Kineococcus sp. NBC_00420: one gene and its partner. The protein of the gene in region 1 interacts with the protein of each later gene in a pairwise test. Links are inferred from orthologs where the notes say so. Each region holds a gene or a part of one and is shown in the gene's direction. Other genes may lie near its edges. The genes, in order: rsfS and OG218_RS26205.

Region 1 (6,579 bases):
TCGGCCGGGACGGGGTCGGGGTCCTGTTGACCGCCCGCGGGCTGGTCGACCTCCTCGTCCCGCGCGGCGGCGCCGACCTCATCCAGCGCGTCGTGCGGGAGGCGACCGTCCCCGTCATCGAGACCGGCGTCGGCAACTGCCACGTCTACGTCGACGCCTCCGCCGACCTCGCCCAGGCCGTCCAGATCGTCCTCAACGCCAAGACCTCGCGACCCAGCGTCTGCAACGCGGCGGAGACCGTCCTCGTCCACTCGGCGCTCGCCGCCGACTTCCTGCCGACGCTGCTCGCCGCGCTGCACGGGGCGGGTGTGCTCCTGCACGCCGACGCGACCTCGCTGCGGGCCGCGCAGGCGCAGGGGATCCCGGCCGAGCCCGTCACCGACGCGGACTGGGCGGCGGAGTTCCACGGGATGGAGATCGCCGTCGGCGTCGTCGACTCGGTCCAGGACGCCGTCGAGCACATCTCCCGGTGGACCTCCGCGCACACCGAAGCCGTGCTCGCGACCGACGTCCGGGTCACCGACTACTTCTGCGCCGCAGTCGACTCCGCGGTCGTCGCGGTGAACGCCTCGACGAGGTTCACCGACGGCGGGGAGTTCGGGCTGGGAGCCGAGGTCGGGATCTCCACCCAGAAGCTGCACGCCCGCGGCCCGATGGGGCTGGCCGAGCTGACCACCACGACGTGGCAGGTGCTCGGCGACGGTCACGTCCGCGTCTGACCCCGGTCCGCAGGGTCCTCGAGGGAGTCGCTCGCCACCAGGTACGTCGGCCGGTTCTGCAGTTGCACGTAGAGCCGCCCGACGTACTCGCCGAGCACCCCGAGGCAGAGCAGCTGCAGCGTGCCGACCCCGGCGACGACGGCCAGCGTCGACGTCCACCCCGGCACGGTCGACCCGAGCGCGAACGACACCAGCGCGTAGAGCAGCAGCAGGAACGTCAGCAGCGCCCCGCCCAGGCCGAAGAACGACGCCAGGCGCAGCGGTGCCGTCGAGGACCCGGTGATGGCGTCCAGGGAGAGTCGCAGCATCCGCCCCAGCGGGTACTTGGTGCGCCCGGCGCCGCGGGCCTCGCGGACGTAGCCGACGGTGGTGGAGGCGAAGCCGAGGTCGGGGACGACGAGGCGCAGCACCCGGTGCGCCTCGGGCAGGCCCAGGACGGTGTCCACGACGACCCGGCTCGTGAAGCGGAAGTCCCCCGCCTGCGCGGGGGCCCGACCGCCGAGCGCGGAGACCAGGCGGTAGAAGGCGGCCGCCGTCAGCCTCTTGAGGACGGAGTCGACGGAGCGGTCCTCGCGCACGGCGTAGACGACGTCGTTCCCGGCGGCGGCGGCGAGCATCCGGGGGAGGACCTCCGGCGGGTCCTGCAGGTCGGCGTCCATGGTGAGCACCCCGCCGCGCCCGCGGGCCCGGGCCAGCCCCGCCGAGAGGGCCGCCTGGTGTCCGGCGTTGGCGCGCAGACGGACCACCCGCAGCTGCGGCCAGTCCCGGCGCAACCGGGCGAGGACGACGGGCGTCGGGTCCGAGCTGCCGTCGTCGACGACGAGCACCTCGTAGCCGCCGAGACCCTGTTCGAGCAGGCCGTCGAGCACGGGACGCAGCCGCTGCGCGAACGCGGGCAGCACCTCGGCCTCGTCGAAGGCCGGCACCACCACGGACAGGGCGACGTCGGGGGGGCTCTCGGCGGTCGACACGTGGGGATCCTCCCGCACACCCGCCCCGCGGTGCTCCGCGCGCCGTGACAGACTGACCACCGGCTCCACCGCACGACCCAGCACGCACCGATCAGCACGCACCAGCCCGCAAGCCAGGAGGACGACCATGCTGCACGCGCTCGTCGCGCAGGCCAACCAGGCGACCGAAGAGGTCCACGGGAAGCTGCCCATGCCGCCCATCGCCTTCATGATCGTGGCGCTGTGCCTCCTCGCGATGATGCTCATCGTGACGCTGGCGTTCAAGAGCGTCGGGACCCGCCACTGAGCTCGTCGGCGGGTCGCCGGCCCCGGGTCGGGGTCATGGGTGGCACCTTCGACCCGATCCACCACGGGCACCTGGTGGCCGCCAGCGAGGTGGCCGCCCGCTTCGACCTGGACGAGGTCGTGTTCGTCCCCACGGGCAAGCCCTGGCAGAAGTCGCGCGTCGACATCGCCCCGGCCGAGCACCGCTACCTCATGACGGTGATCGCGACGGCGTCGAACCCGCGGTTCACGGTGTCGCGCATCGACATCGACCGCGGCGGGTTCACGTACACGATCGACACGCTGCGTGAGCTGCGTGAGATCCGTCCTGAGGCCGACCTCTTCTTCATCACGGGCGCCGACGCCCTCGCGCAGATCCTGCAGTGGAAGGACGTCGCGGAGCTCTGGTCGCTGGCCCACTTCGTCGGCGTCAGCCGGCCGGGCCACCCCCTCAGCGACGACGGCCTGCCGCTGGACGGGGTCAGCCTGATGGAGGTCCCGGCGCTGTCGATCTCCTCCACGGACTGCCGCGATCGCGTCGCCGGCGGCCTCCCGGTCTGGTACCTCGTGCCCGACGGTGTCGTCCAGCACATCTCCAAGCACGGCCTGTACGCGGCCCCGGCGGAGGGTGCGGCGGTCGGCGCCCGGCAGGAGGCTCTCGCCGTGGGAGAATCAGCGGACTGACCGCTTCCCGGGCCTCGTGCCCGGCCGACACCTGCTCATGCAGGCGAGGAGTTCCGTGCCCGCAACCGATCGAGCCCTCGAGCTGGTGACCAGCGCCGCGGCCGCGGCGACGGACAAGCTCGCGACCGACGTCATCGCGCTCGACGTGTCCGACCAGCTCTTCATCACCGACGCCTTCCTGGTGGCCTCGGCTCCCAACGAACGCCAGGTGCGCGCCATCGCCGAGGCCATCGAGGAGAAGCTCCTCCCGATGGGCTCCAAGCCGGTGCGCCGCGAGGGCGAACGCGAAGGCCGCTGGGTCCTCCTGGACTTCGTCGACCTCGTCGTGCACGTCCAGCACACCGAGGAGCGCGAGTACTACGCGCTCGAGCGGCTGTGGAAGGACTGCCCGGTCATCGAACTGGCGGCTACCGCGTCCACGGCGGCGTCCGCGCCGTCCGACAGTCAGGCGTGACGGCTTCCACCGTCGTCCTCTGGCGTCACGGGCGCACCCCGTTCAACGCCGAGAACCGCTTCCAGGGCCAGCTCGACGTCCCCCTCGACGACGTCGGGCGGGCCCAGGCCGCCGCAGCGGCGGCTCACCTCTGCACCCTGCCGATCGACGTGGTCGTCTCCAGCGACCTCGTCCGCGCGCTCGACACCGCCTCGGCCCTCACGTCCCGCACCGGGCACACCCTCACCCGTGACCCCGCCCTGCGCGAGGTCGACGCGGGGGAGTGGCAGGGCCTGGTCGGCGCCGAGATCGCGCGGAAGTGGCCGCAGGAGCACGCGGCCTGGCGTCGTGGCGACGACGTCGCGATGGGTGGGGGCGAGACCCGCACCCGGCTCGGTGAGCGCATCGCCGCCGCCGTCGAGGCGCACGCCGCCGCGGTCCCCGACGGGGGGACCCTGCTCGTCGCCTCGCACGGCGCGGCGTTGAAGGCGGGTGTGCTGCGCCTCCTCGACCTGCCGGTGACCGCGGGCAGCGCCTTCGCGGGCTTCCGCAACGCCCACTGGGCGGTGCTGCGCCGCCGTTCCCGGGAGTGGGTCCTGGAGGAGTACAACGCCGGCCCGCCCGGCGCTGCGGTGGGCGCCGAGGGCTGACGCCGCGCCCCGGGGTGGTTCGGACCACCCCGGCCGGTGCGGTAGTGTTGTCCTCGTTGCCGGGGGAAACCCTGAGTGACGAAAGCGGGGCTGTGGCGCAGCTGGTAGCGCACCTCCATGGCATGGAGGGGGTCAGGGGTTCGAATCCCCTCAGCTCCACCGCAGACGGAAGGCCCGGACGAGAGTCCGGGCCTTCCGTCGTTCCCGGGACTTCACCACCTGCGATCCAGGCCGGCCAGCACGTCGTCCAGCACCGGGACGAGAGCACGCTCCGAGCCCCACGTCCCCGGTTGCCCGCTGCGCACGGCAGCGGCCAGCACGACGCGACGCCGGTCCCGGCGCGCGGTGCCGACGGCGACGACGGAGCCGTAGCGCGCGGTGGCGGTGCTCCCGCTGAACTCCCACCCGCCGGCGAGGCGGGCCGTGGGGAACAGCCCGCTGAGCACACCCCGGCTGCCGGGCGGGAGGACGCCGCCGAGGAGCAGCACCGCGTGGTCGAGAGCCAGGGCCGTGACCGTGGTCGTGTCGCGCGGGTCCCAGGGGTCACCGCCGCAGGAGGCCGGGGCGACCCGGTCCAGCCTCGTCCACTCGTCGCCGAGCTCCCGGCAGAACCCGGTGAGGGCCGCGGGCCCGCCGACGTGGCGCACGAGCAGGTTCGTGGCCGTCGCGTCGCCGCGACGCAGGGCCGCGTCGCCGAGACGGGCCAGGGACAACCCCTGCTGCAGGTGCCAGGCGCAGACGGGGGAGGAGCGCACGACGTCACCGCGGGTGAAGCGGACGACGCGGGTGAGCTCGTCCACACCGCGCTCGCGCAGGAGGAGGCCGAGGGCGAGACCGGCGGAGAGGGTCAGCACGGGGCAGGGGCGTTCGGCGCGGTGCTCGAGGCGACGCCCGGTCAGCAGGTCGGTGGCGCTGAGGGAGACGTCATCGGGTCGCGGTCCGGCGGGGGCGGCGAGGAGGCCCAGGACGCCGGCCGTGACGGCACCTCGTCGGGACACGTCCACGATGCGCCTCCTCGTCGCCGGGCTCGTCACCAGCGTGCGCCGATCCGCCCGCCCGCGCCAGAGGCCGGACGTGCGGGGCGGTGCGCGGTGGGTCCGAGGACGACGACGGCCCGGGTCCTCGACGAGGTCGAGGCCCGGGCCGCGGTCGTGCGGGAGGAGGTCAGGACGCGCGCGTCCACCCCAGGGCAGGGGCCACGTGCTCGACGATCGAGCTCATGAGGTGGGCGTTGTAGTCGACCCCGAGGGCGTTCGGGATCGTCACCAGCAGGGTGTCGGCCTCCTGGACGGCCACGTCCTTGGCCAGGTCCTCCGCGACCTGGTCCGGGTCCCCGGCGTAGGTCCGCCCGAAGCGGGCGAGGCCGGGTTCGCCGAGCGAACCGACCTGGTCGGTGGAGTGCCGGTCGCGGCCGAAGTAGGCCTCGTCGAGGTCGTTGACGATCGGCATCACGCTGCGCGACACCGAGACCCGCGGCTCGCGCGAGTGACCGGAGTCCTTCCAGACCTGGCGGTACAGGGCGATCTGCTCGGCCTGCAGCTCGTCGAAGGGGATGCCCGTGTCCTCGGTGAGCAGGGTCGAGCTCATGAGGTTCAGGCCCTGCTCGGCCGTCCAGCGCGCGGTCTCGCGCGAGCCGGAGCCCCACCAGATCCGGTCGGAGAGGCCCGGGGCCTGGGGGAGGACCGGCAGCGCTCGCGAACTGCCCGTCATCCGCGGGTTCGCCTCGGCGACCTTGCCGCCGGCGATGGCGTGGCGGAAGACGTCGAGGTGACGCCGGGCCATGTCGCCCTCGGTCTCACCCTCGGCCGGGACGTGGCCGAACGTCGCGGGACCGTGCAGGGCGGGCTCGGGTGAACCACGGCTCACGCCGAGCTGCAGCCGGCCGTCGGAGATGAGGTCGGTCATCGCCGCCTCCTCCGCCATGTAGAGCGGGTTCTCGTAGCGCATGTCGATGACGCCGGTGCCGAGCTCGATGCGGCTCGTGCGCGCGGCCATCGCGGCGAGGACCGGGAAGGGGGCCGCCTGCTGACGCGCGAAGTGGTGGACGCGGACGTAGGCGCCGTCGAAGCCGAGTTCCTCGGCCGCCACCGCCAGTTCCACCGTCTGCACGAGGGCGTCGCGGGCGGTGCGGGCCGCCGACCCGGCGACGGGTTGGTAGTGCCCGAAGGAGAGGAACCCGATGCGTTTCGCGGACCTGTTCACACTGTCATTGAACCATCAACATCCTCGGTGTGTTCCAGGATGGGGTCGTGCTCTCCAAAGACACCCAGGTGTGCCTCTCCCTGTCCGGCCGGCCCAGCAACCTCGGGACCCGGTTCCACAACTTCCTCTACGCCGAGCTCGGGCTCGACTTCGTCTACAAGGCGTTCACGACGACCGACCTGCCCGCCGCGATCGGCGGCCTCCGCGCCCTCGGCATCCGCGGTGCCGGGATCTCGATGCCCTTCAAGGAGGCCGTCATCCCGCTCGTCGACGCCCTCGACCCCTCCGCGGCCGCCATCGACTCGGTCAACACCATCGTCAACACCCCGATCGACGGGGTGGCCCACCTCGTCGCCCACAACACCGACTACCTCGCCGTCGCCGGCCTCCTCGCCACCCACGGCATCGTCCCCAGCGGCCCCGCCGCCGTCCTCGGCAGCGGCGGGATGGCCAAGGCCTCGCTCGCCGCCCTGCGCGACAACGGCTTCGACGACCTCGTCGTCGTCGCCCGCAACCCCCAGGCCGGCCCGGCGCTCGCCGCGGCCCACGGCGCGCGCTGGGTGCCCGACCTCGGGGAGCACCGCCCGACCCTGCTGCTGAACGCCACCCCCGTCGGGATGGCCGGTGGCTCCGCCGCCGCGGACCTCCCCGTGCCG
Region 2 (6,653 bases), 830 kb from region 1 along the record:
AGCACGCCTTGGGCTTGCTCTTGCTGTGGGCCGAGGGAGCCGTTCCTGAAGAGAGCGCTCCCGCCACCTTCAGCCAGGCTTGGTTGTCGGCTCGAGCGGAGAAGGCCGCCCGTCCCACGGTTGTCGCCCACTCTGGAGGGCCGCCCGCGGACCCGGCCGCCGCCGCCCGCCGCGTTGAGCAACGTGCTGCCCGAACGTCTGCGGGGGTGGAGGAGCTGTCGCGTCGGCTTCATGATCAGATTCGTACCGGGTTGGCGGGCGCGGACCATGCCGGATACCAGCGCACCGACCCGGTCGCTGCGCGCTTGGTCGATGCGCAGGCCGGTGCGCTCGCTGGTGCCGTGCGCGGCTTGGCGCGAGTCGCGGTCAGCGGGGAGGGCTGGTCTTCACGCTTGTTGGAGGAGCTCGCGATGCTGCATCTGCTGGTCTCTGCTCATGGTCGTGTGGAGGCGTTGCCGGCGCCGTTGGCCGCTACCGTTCGCTCTCGCGTCGGTCATCCGGTGCGCACTGAGGATGTTCTCGCTGACGCTGCTGTGCGTGATCGGTGGAACGTGTTGAGCCTGCGTGACCAGGTGGAGGACCGGCTGGTCACCCGGCGGGTGCACCTTGCTGGTGAACGCACCGGGAGGACTGCGGTCGTGCTGTCCTTCGCCCCGCCGGGGCGTCCCTTGGATGCCTCGTTGGTGCCGGGCACCAGCGTCGAGGCTGATCTGCACTTCTACGCTGGTGGGTATCCGTTGCGTGCTGTCGTCGGAGCCCGCTACGGCGATCTCGGTCCCGTGGGTGCGGTCGCGGCGGAGTCGGTGGCCGTTGCGCATGCTCGCTGGGCCGGTGCGCTGGCTGCCGATCCGTGGCTGCTCGACATACCCGTCGTGCTCGCTGACGTCGTGCTGTCTGCCCCGGTAGCGACGAGGGGCACTGTGTCGATACCGACGAAGTCAATGTCGACGTCAACGTCGACGAAGGGCACCGCGTCGGCGACGGAGGGGTGGGCGTTGGTGGACGCCGCGGGGAACGCGGTGCCCCTCATCGACTCCGACGGGGTGTGGACGATGTTGGCGGTCACCGGGGCGGCCCCGTGCGTCGTGGCTGGGGACTGGAGTCCGGAAGGGTTGCGGCTCAACGCGGCCCTGACCGGCGACGGGCTGGTCCGACTGTGACGACGTCCACTTCCGGCGAGGCCGGCTGGAACGCCCTCGTCGGCACTGCCTTGCTGGGCACTGACCGCCGACCCGCCGACCTCACTGCGCTGCCTGCTCCTGCCGCTGCCGCGCTCACTGAGGTGCGCACCGCGGTGGGGGCGGTGGACGCGGCGACCACTCTGCTCGACGCGGCCGCCCTGCTGACGCTCTACCGCCGTGCGGGACGAGTTCCGTTGACCGATCGCACTCCGCTGGTTCCCGCGCCCGTCGACGGGGAGCGTCCCTTGCCGGCCGCGGCTGCCGCTCGGTTGGGTTCGCTGTTGGCTCGCCTCGGCCTCGGTACCCAGGGCGGCAGTACTAGTGGTGGCGGCGGTGGTGGTGGCGGTGCCCGGGCCGATGCCCTGCTGAGGACGTGGCTGCAACTCACGAGAGACGCCCGCTGCACCGTGCCCCCCGTGCGGCTGCCCGTCCTGCTCGACCTGGCCGTCCGTCGGCCTGAGATCGCCGCAGCCGTGGCTCCGGTGCTGGGCCCGCGCGGGTGGTGGCTGGCGGAGCAGCGCGCTGACTGGGCAGACGCCGTGGGCCCTCACCGCCCGTCCGGTACCCCCTCCCTGCACGGTGGGCCGGGACCCGACGAACTCGGCCAGCAGGACGACGAGCAGGAACTGGACGCGGCGTGGGAGCACGGCAGCGCCGCAGATCGCCGCGCGTGGCTGCAACAGCTGCGGCAACGGGACCCGGCCGCCGCCCGCACCGCGCTGCTGGCCCTGACCTGGCGCTCCGAACGCGCCGATGACCGGGCCGCCTTCATCGCGGCGTTGACCGCTGGACTCTCCCACGAGGACGAGGAACTACTCGAACGCGCCCGCGTCGACCGCAGCCAAGACGTGCGCCGCACCGCCGAAGGACTCCTCGCGCGGCTGCCCGAGGCCGCCTGGAGCAGGCAAGTCCACCGAGCCGCGCTAGCCGCCGTGCACCTGCAGCGGCAACGGTTGCGACGCATCCTCGTCGTCACCCTGCCCGACCCCGCCGATCCCGCCCTGCCGGTGATGAGCGCTGGAACCGCTCCTGCCGGCGTCGGCCCGGGCGTGTGGGCACTGCAGCACCTCATCGCGATCACTCCACCGTCGGCGTGGGAGGAGGCGCTCGGCGAGACCGTCGAAGGCTTGATCGTGCTGCCCGTCGACGGCGGCCTCGGCCGGGACCTGCATGCCGCCTGGGCCCAGGCCACCGTCCTGCACCGCGATGTGCGCTGGGCGCGGACGCTGCTCAACGCCAGCGTCGGTGCCAGCGCGGGATACGCCGCGGGGTACGCCGTGCAGCACGGCGCCGAACTGTTGGCGCTCCTACCGCAGGACGAGCGGGCCACCGCCGTGGCAGCGCTCGTCACCGCCGCCACACGCACCGGGACCGGCGACGACAGCACCGGTGACCGGGTCGGTGTAGCCGTCGCGGCCTGCCCGGGACCGTGGCCGCAGCTACTGGCTGACGCTGTGCTCGACTGGCTCGCCAAGGCGGCCCGCCGCAGTCGGTGGGTGAGGCACGACTTGCTGGAGCGGGCCGCGCACTGCCTGCCCGCCACCCTCTCCACCGCCGGTGCGGTCCGCGCCGTCGCCGAGAACTTGCAGGTCGACAATCCGTGGCGCCCTGCCCTGAGCGATGTCGCCGACACCGTGGCCGAACGCCACCAGATGCTTGAGGAGTTCCGTTGACCATCCCCACCGCCGGCAGCACCGGCCAAGAGGTTCTGCGCCCGCACGCCGAGCAGTCCTTCGCCGCCGAACTGGCTGCCCTCACCGCCGCCGACGACCGTCCCCGCCCGCCGGCCTGGCGGCTGTCGCCGTGGGCGGTGACCACCTACCTGCTCGGGGGAGTCCTGCCCGACGGCACGGTGATCAGCCCCAAGTACATCGGCCCCCGCCGCCTCGTCGAAGTCGCCGTCGCCACCCTGGCTACCGACCGGGCCCTGCTCCTGCTCGGCTCCCCCGGTACCGCCAAGACGTGGGTCTCAGAGCACCTGGCCGCCGCGATCAGTGGCCGCTCCACGCTGCTGGTCCAAGGCACCGCAGGTACCGCGGAAGAAGCCATCCGCTACGGCTGGAACTACGCCCGCCTGCTCGCCGAGGGGCCCAGCGCCGCCGCCCTGGTGCCCTCACCGGTGATGAACGCGATGGAGCAGGCCAGCATCGCCCGCATCGAGGAACTGACCCGCATTCCCTCCGACGTGCAGGACGCTTTGATCACCGTGCTCTCGGAGAAGACGCTGCCGGTCCCGGAGCTGGGGATCGAGGTCCAAGCCCGCCAGGGCTTCAACGTCATCGCCACCGCCAACGACCGTGACCGCGGCGTCAACGAGTTGTCCTCCGCGTTGCGCCGACGCTTCAACACCGTCGTTCTGCCCCTGCCGGCCAGCGAGGACGAGGAGGTCGACATCGTCACCCGCCGGGTCGCGCAACTCGGCGCCGCGCTCGAACTGCCCCCCGTGCCCCCGGCGGCTGAGGAGATCCGCCGCGTCGTCACCGTCTTCCGTGAGCTGCGCTCAGGGCAGACCAGCGACGGACGCACCCGTCTGAAGAGCCCCTCGGGAACCCTCTCGCCCGCCGAGGCCATCTCCGTGGTCACCCACGGCATCGCGCTGGCCGTGCACTTCGGCGATGGGCAACTGCGCCCCGACGACGTCGCCGCCGGCATCCTCGGCGCCGTGGTCAAAGACCCCGTCGCCGACCGGGCCGTCTGGACGGAGTACCTCGAGGCCGTCGTCCGCGAGCGCCGCGACTGGGCGCCCTTCTACCGCGCCTGCCGCGAGGTGAGCGGGTGAGCACGGGCACCCCTCGCGAGAGCGCGGGAGATGAAACCTCGGGACACGAAACCTCGGGACACGAAGGCGACGACGTCGAAGGATACGAGACCACCCCGGGCGTTGAAACCGGCGCAGTCCCCGATACCCACGCAGTCCCCGATACCGGGGCCGGTGTCAGCACCGATATCGGTGGGAATGCCGGTGGGGCTGCCGTCGTGGAGGTTCTCGGGGTGCGCCACCACGGTCCTGGTTCCGCGCGCGCGGTCCGGGCGGCGTTGGAACGGCTGCAGCCTGACGTCGTCCTCATCGAAGGTCCCGCCGACGCTGACCCGGTGGCCATCCTGGTCGCAGACCCCGGTCTCGTACCGCCCGTCGCGCTGCTCGCTCACGTCGCCGACACGCCCGGTATCGCAGCGTTCTGGCCGTTCGCGGTGTTCTCCCCCGAGTGGCAGGCTCTGGTGTGGGCGCGTGAGCACGCTGCGCCCGTTCGCTTCTGCGACCTGCCCTCCAGTGTCAGTCTCGCCCAACGCGACGAGGACACAGCAGAGGTCGAGACCGTCGAAACCCCTGAAGGTGCTGCAGACGCCGCACGCGCCGGGGACACGGCAGAGACTGCGGACACGGCAGAGCAGGAACCGGCAGAGCAGGAGCCAGGAGAAGATCCCCAGGGTGTTGACCACGACCCGTTGGGTGTGCGCCGGGACCCGTTGGCTGCCCTTGCCGCAGCGGGCGGCTACGACGATCCGGAACGCTGGTGGGAGGACGTCGTGGAGTCTCGCCTGAACACTCCGACCCCCTTCAGCGTCCTCACCGAGGCGATGGCCGAACTGCGCGCGGCCGCGCCTGCGCTACCTGCGAGGCAACAGTTGGTGGAAGAGCGCCGTGAGGCGCACATGCGCCAGGTGCTGCGCGGAGTCCTCAAGGACGGTGCGCAGCGGGTCGCTGTGGTCTGCGGCGCCTGGCACGCGCCCGCTCTGAGCGGGACGTTGCCTTCTGCTGCCTCCGATGCCCGCCTGCTGCGCGGTCTGCCCAAGCGACGGACTTCCGTGACGTGGGTGCCCTGGACGCATTCCCGCCTCGCGCACGCCTCCGGCTACGGTGCCGGCATCGCCTCCCCAGGCTGGTACCACCACCTCTTCACCGCCGTCGACGAGCCTGTCCCCCGCTGGTTGACGAAAGTCGCCGGCGTCCTGCGCGCAGAAGACCTCCCCGTCTCCAGCGCCCACGTCATCGAGGCCGTACGACTGGCTGACACCCTCGCGATCCTGCGCGGACGCCCGCTGGCCGGGCTGGCGGAAGTCACCGAGGCCACCCGCGCCGTCCTCGCCGAAGGCGACGACGCCGTACTCGCTCTCATCACCGACCGTCTGGTGGTGGGTGAGGCGATGGGTTGCGTCCCCGACGCCGCCCCGACGGTTCCCCTGGCCGCGGACCTGCGCGCGAGCGCCAAGCGGCTGCGGCTGGCGCAGGAACCTGGCGAGCGGGTACTGGAGCTGGACCTGCGCAAGGACACCGACGCCGCCCGCAGCCGACTGCTGCACCGGTTGAGTCTGCTCGACATCGGCTGGGGGGTGCCGACTCGATCGCAGGTCCGCAGCACCGGCACCTTCCGGGAAGCGTGGCGGCTGGCGTGGGTGCCGGAGCTGGCCGTCTCGGTCGTGGAAGCCTCACTGTGGGGAACCACGGTGGCGGCTGCGGCGAGCGCCAAGGCGGTGGCCGACGCCTCGAGGGCCTCCTTGCCTGCACTGACCGGACTGGTGGAGCGTTGCCTGCTGGCCGACCTTCCCGAGGCCCTGCCCGCGGTCGTCGCCGCGATCGACGAGCGTGCTGCCCTCGACCTCGACGTGGCGCACCTCATGGCCGCGTTGCCCGCGTTGGTACGTGCCGCCCGCTACAGCGACGTGCGCGGTACCCGTGCGAGCGCGTTGACCGCCGTCGCGAGCAGCCTGCTCGTGCGCACCTGCGCTGCGCTGCCCAGCGCTGTCACCAGCCTCGACGACGCCGGAGCCGGCGCACTGCGCGCGGACTTGGATGAGGTGCACGCGGCTGTGCTGCTGTGGGAGGACGGCGAGGCCGAGGACCGGTGGTTCAACGCGCTGGCCGGGCTGGCCGCCCGTGCCGAGGTTCACGGCCTGCTGACCGGTCGCGCCACCCGTTTGTTGCGCGACGCCGCCCGGCTGAGCCTGACCGAGTCCGCCCACCGGCTGCAGCGCGCGCTGTCGGTGGGTACCCCGGCTCCGGCTCAGGCAGCGTGGGTGGAGGGCTTCCTCGGTCGTGACGGGCTGCTGCTGGTTCACGACACCGACCTGCTCGCCCTGCTCGACGACTGGGTCTGCTCGCTGGCGCAGCGGGAGTTCATCGAGGTCTTGCCGTTGCTGCGGCGTACCTTCGGCGCCTACGACCGCGCTGAGCGCCGCAGCATCGGCGACGCCGTCACCCGCCGTGCCGCCGTCACGAGCAGCAGTTTCAGTTCCGGCGCGGTGGCCGTGGTTGATGATGCCCTCGCCTCACCTGTGCTGCGTACCGCGGTGCTGTTACTCGGAGGACAAGCATGAACATCAGCACCCCTGACAATCTCGCCAACAGCGTCCCTGACGCCACACAGAGCGCCACACAGGGCGCCACCCCCGGCGAGGGCCTCGCCCCGCTCGTGGATGAGGCCGGCCGCGCCCGACGCTGGCGCCTGCTGTTGGGGGACGCCGCTGAGGGCT

The links.
Region 2: the proteins of rsfS (region 1) and OG218_RS26205 interact in binary tests that used the Escherichia coli proteins (3 or more experiments, as listed by UniProt). The link is inferred for Kineococcus sp. NBC_00420 from one-to-one orthologs.

Annotation. Positions count from the first base shown.
Region 1 is NZ_CP107930.1:4,541,286-4,547,864, forward strand. What follows is about bases 1,467-4,392. They hold rsfS (ribosome silencing factor), read left to right. Parts: upstream 1,467-2,693; coding sequence 2,694-3,092; downstream 3,093-4,392. Other genes in these bases: OG218_RS22275 (glycosyltransferase family 2 protein), read right to left, coding at 1,467-1,690; OG218_RS22280 (hypothetical protein), read left to right, coding at 1,818-1,976; nadD (nicotinate-nucleotide adenylyltransferase), read left to right, coding at 1,973-2,638; OG218_RS22295 (histidine phosphatase family protein), read left to right, coding at 3,089-3,721; OG218_RS22305 (serine hydrolase), read right to left, coding at 3,934-4,392. In the rest of the region: OG218_RS22270 (glutamate-5-semialdehyde dehydrogenase), read left to right, coding at 1-719; more of OG218_RS22275, read right to left, coding at 704-1,466; more of OG218_RS22305, read right to left, coding at 4,393-4,725; OG218_RS22310 (LLM class flavin-dependent oxidoreductase), read right to left, coding at 4,886-5,923; OG218_RS22315 (shikimate 5-dehydrogenase), read left to right, coding at 5,971-6,579. UniProt on the Escherichia coli protein: Functions as a ribosomal silencing factor. Interacts with ribosomal protein uL14 (rplN), blocking formation of intersubunit bridge B8.
Region 2 is NZ_CP107930.1:5,366,386-5,373,038, reverse strand. The notes cover bases 1,906-4,905. They hold OG218_RS26205 (ATP-binding protein), read left to right. Parts: upstream 1,906-2,850; coding sequence 2,851-3,960; downstream 3,961-4,905. Other genes in these bases: OG218_RS26200 (DUF5682 family protein), read left to right, coding at 4,128-4,905; OG218_RS26210 (DUF5691 domain-containing protein), read left to right, coding at 1,906-2,854. Also shown: OG218_RS26215 (SWIM zinc finger family protein), read left to right, coding at 1-1,160; more of OG218_RS26210, read left to right, coding at 1,157-1,905; more of OG218_RS26200, read left to right, coding at 4,906-6,497; OG218_RS26195 (VWA domain-containing protein), read left to right, coding at 6,494-6,653.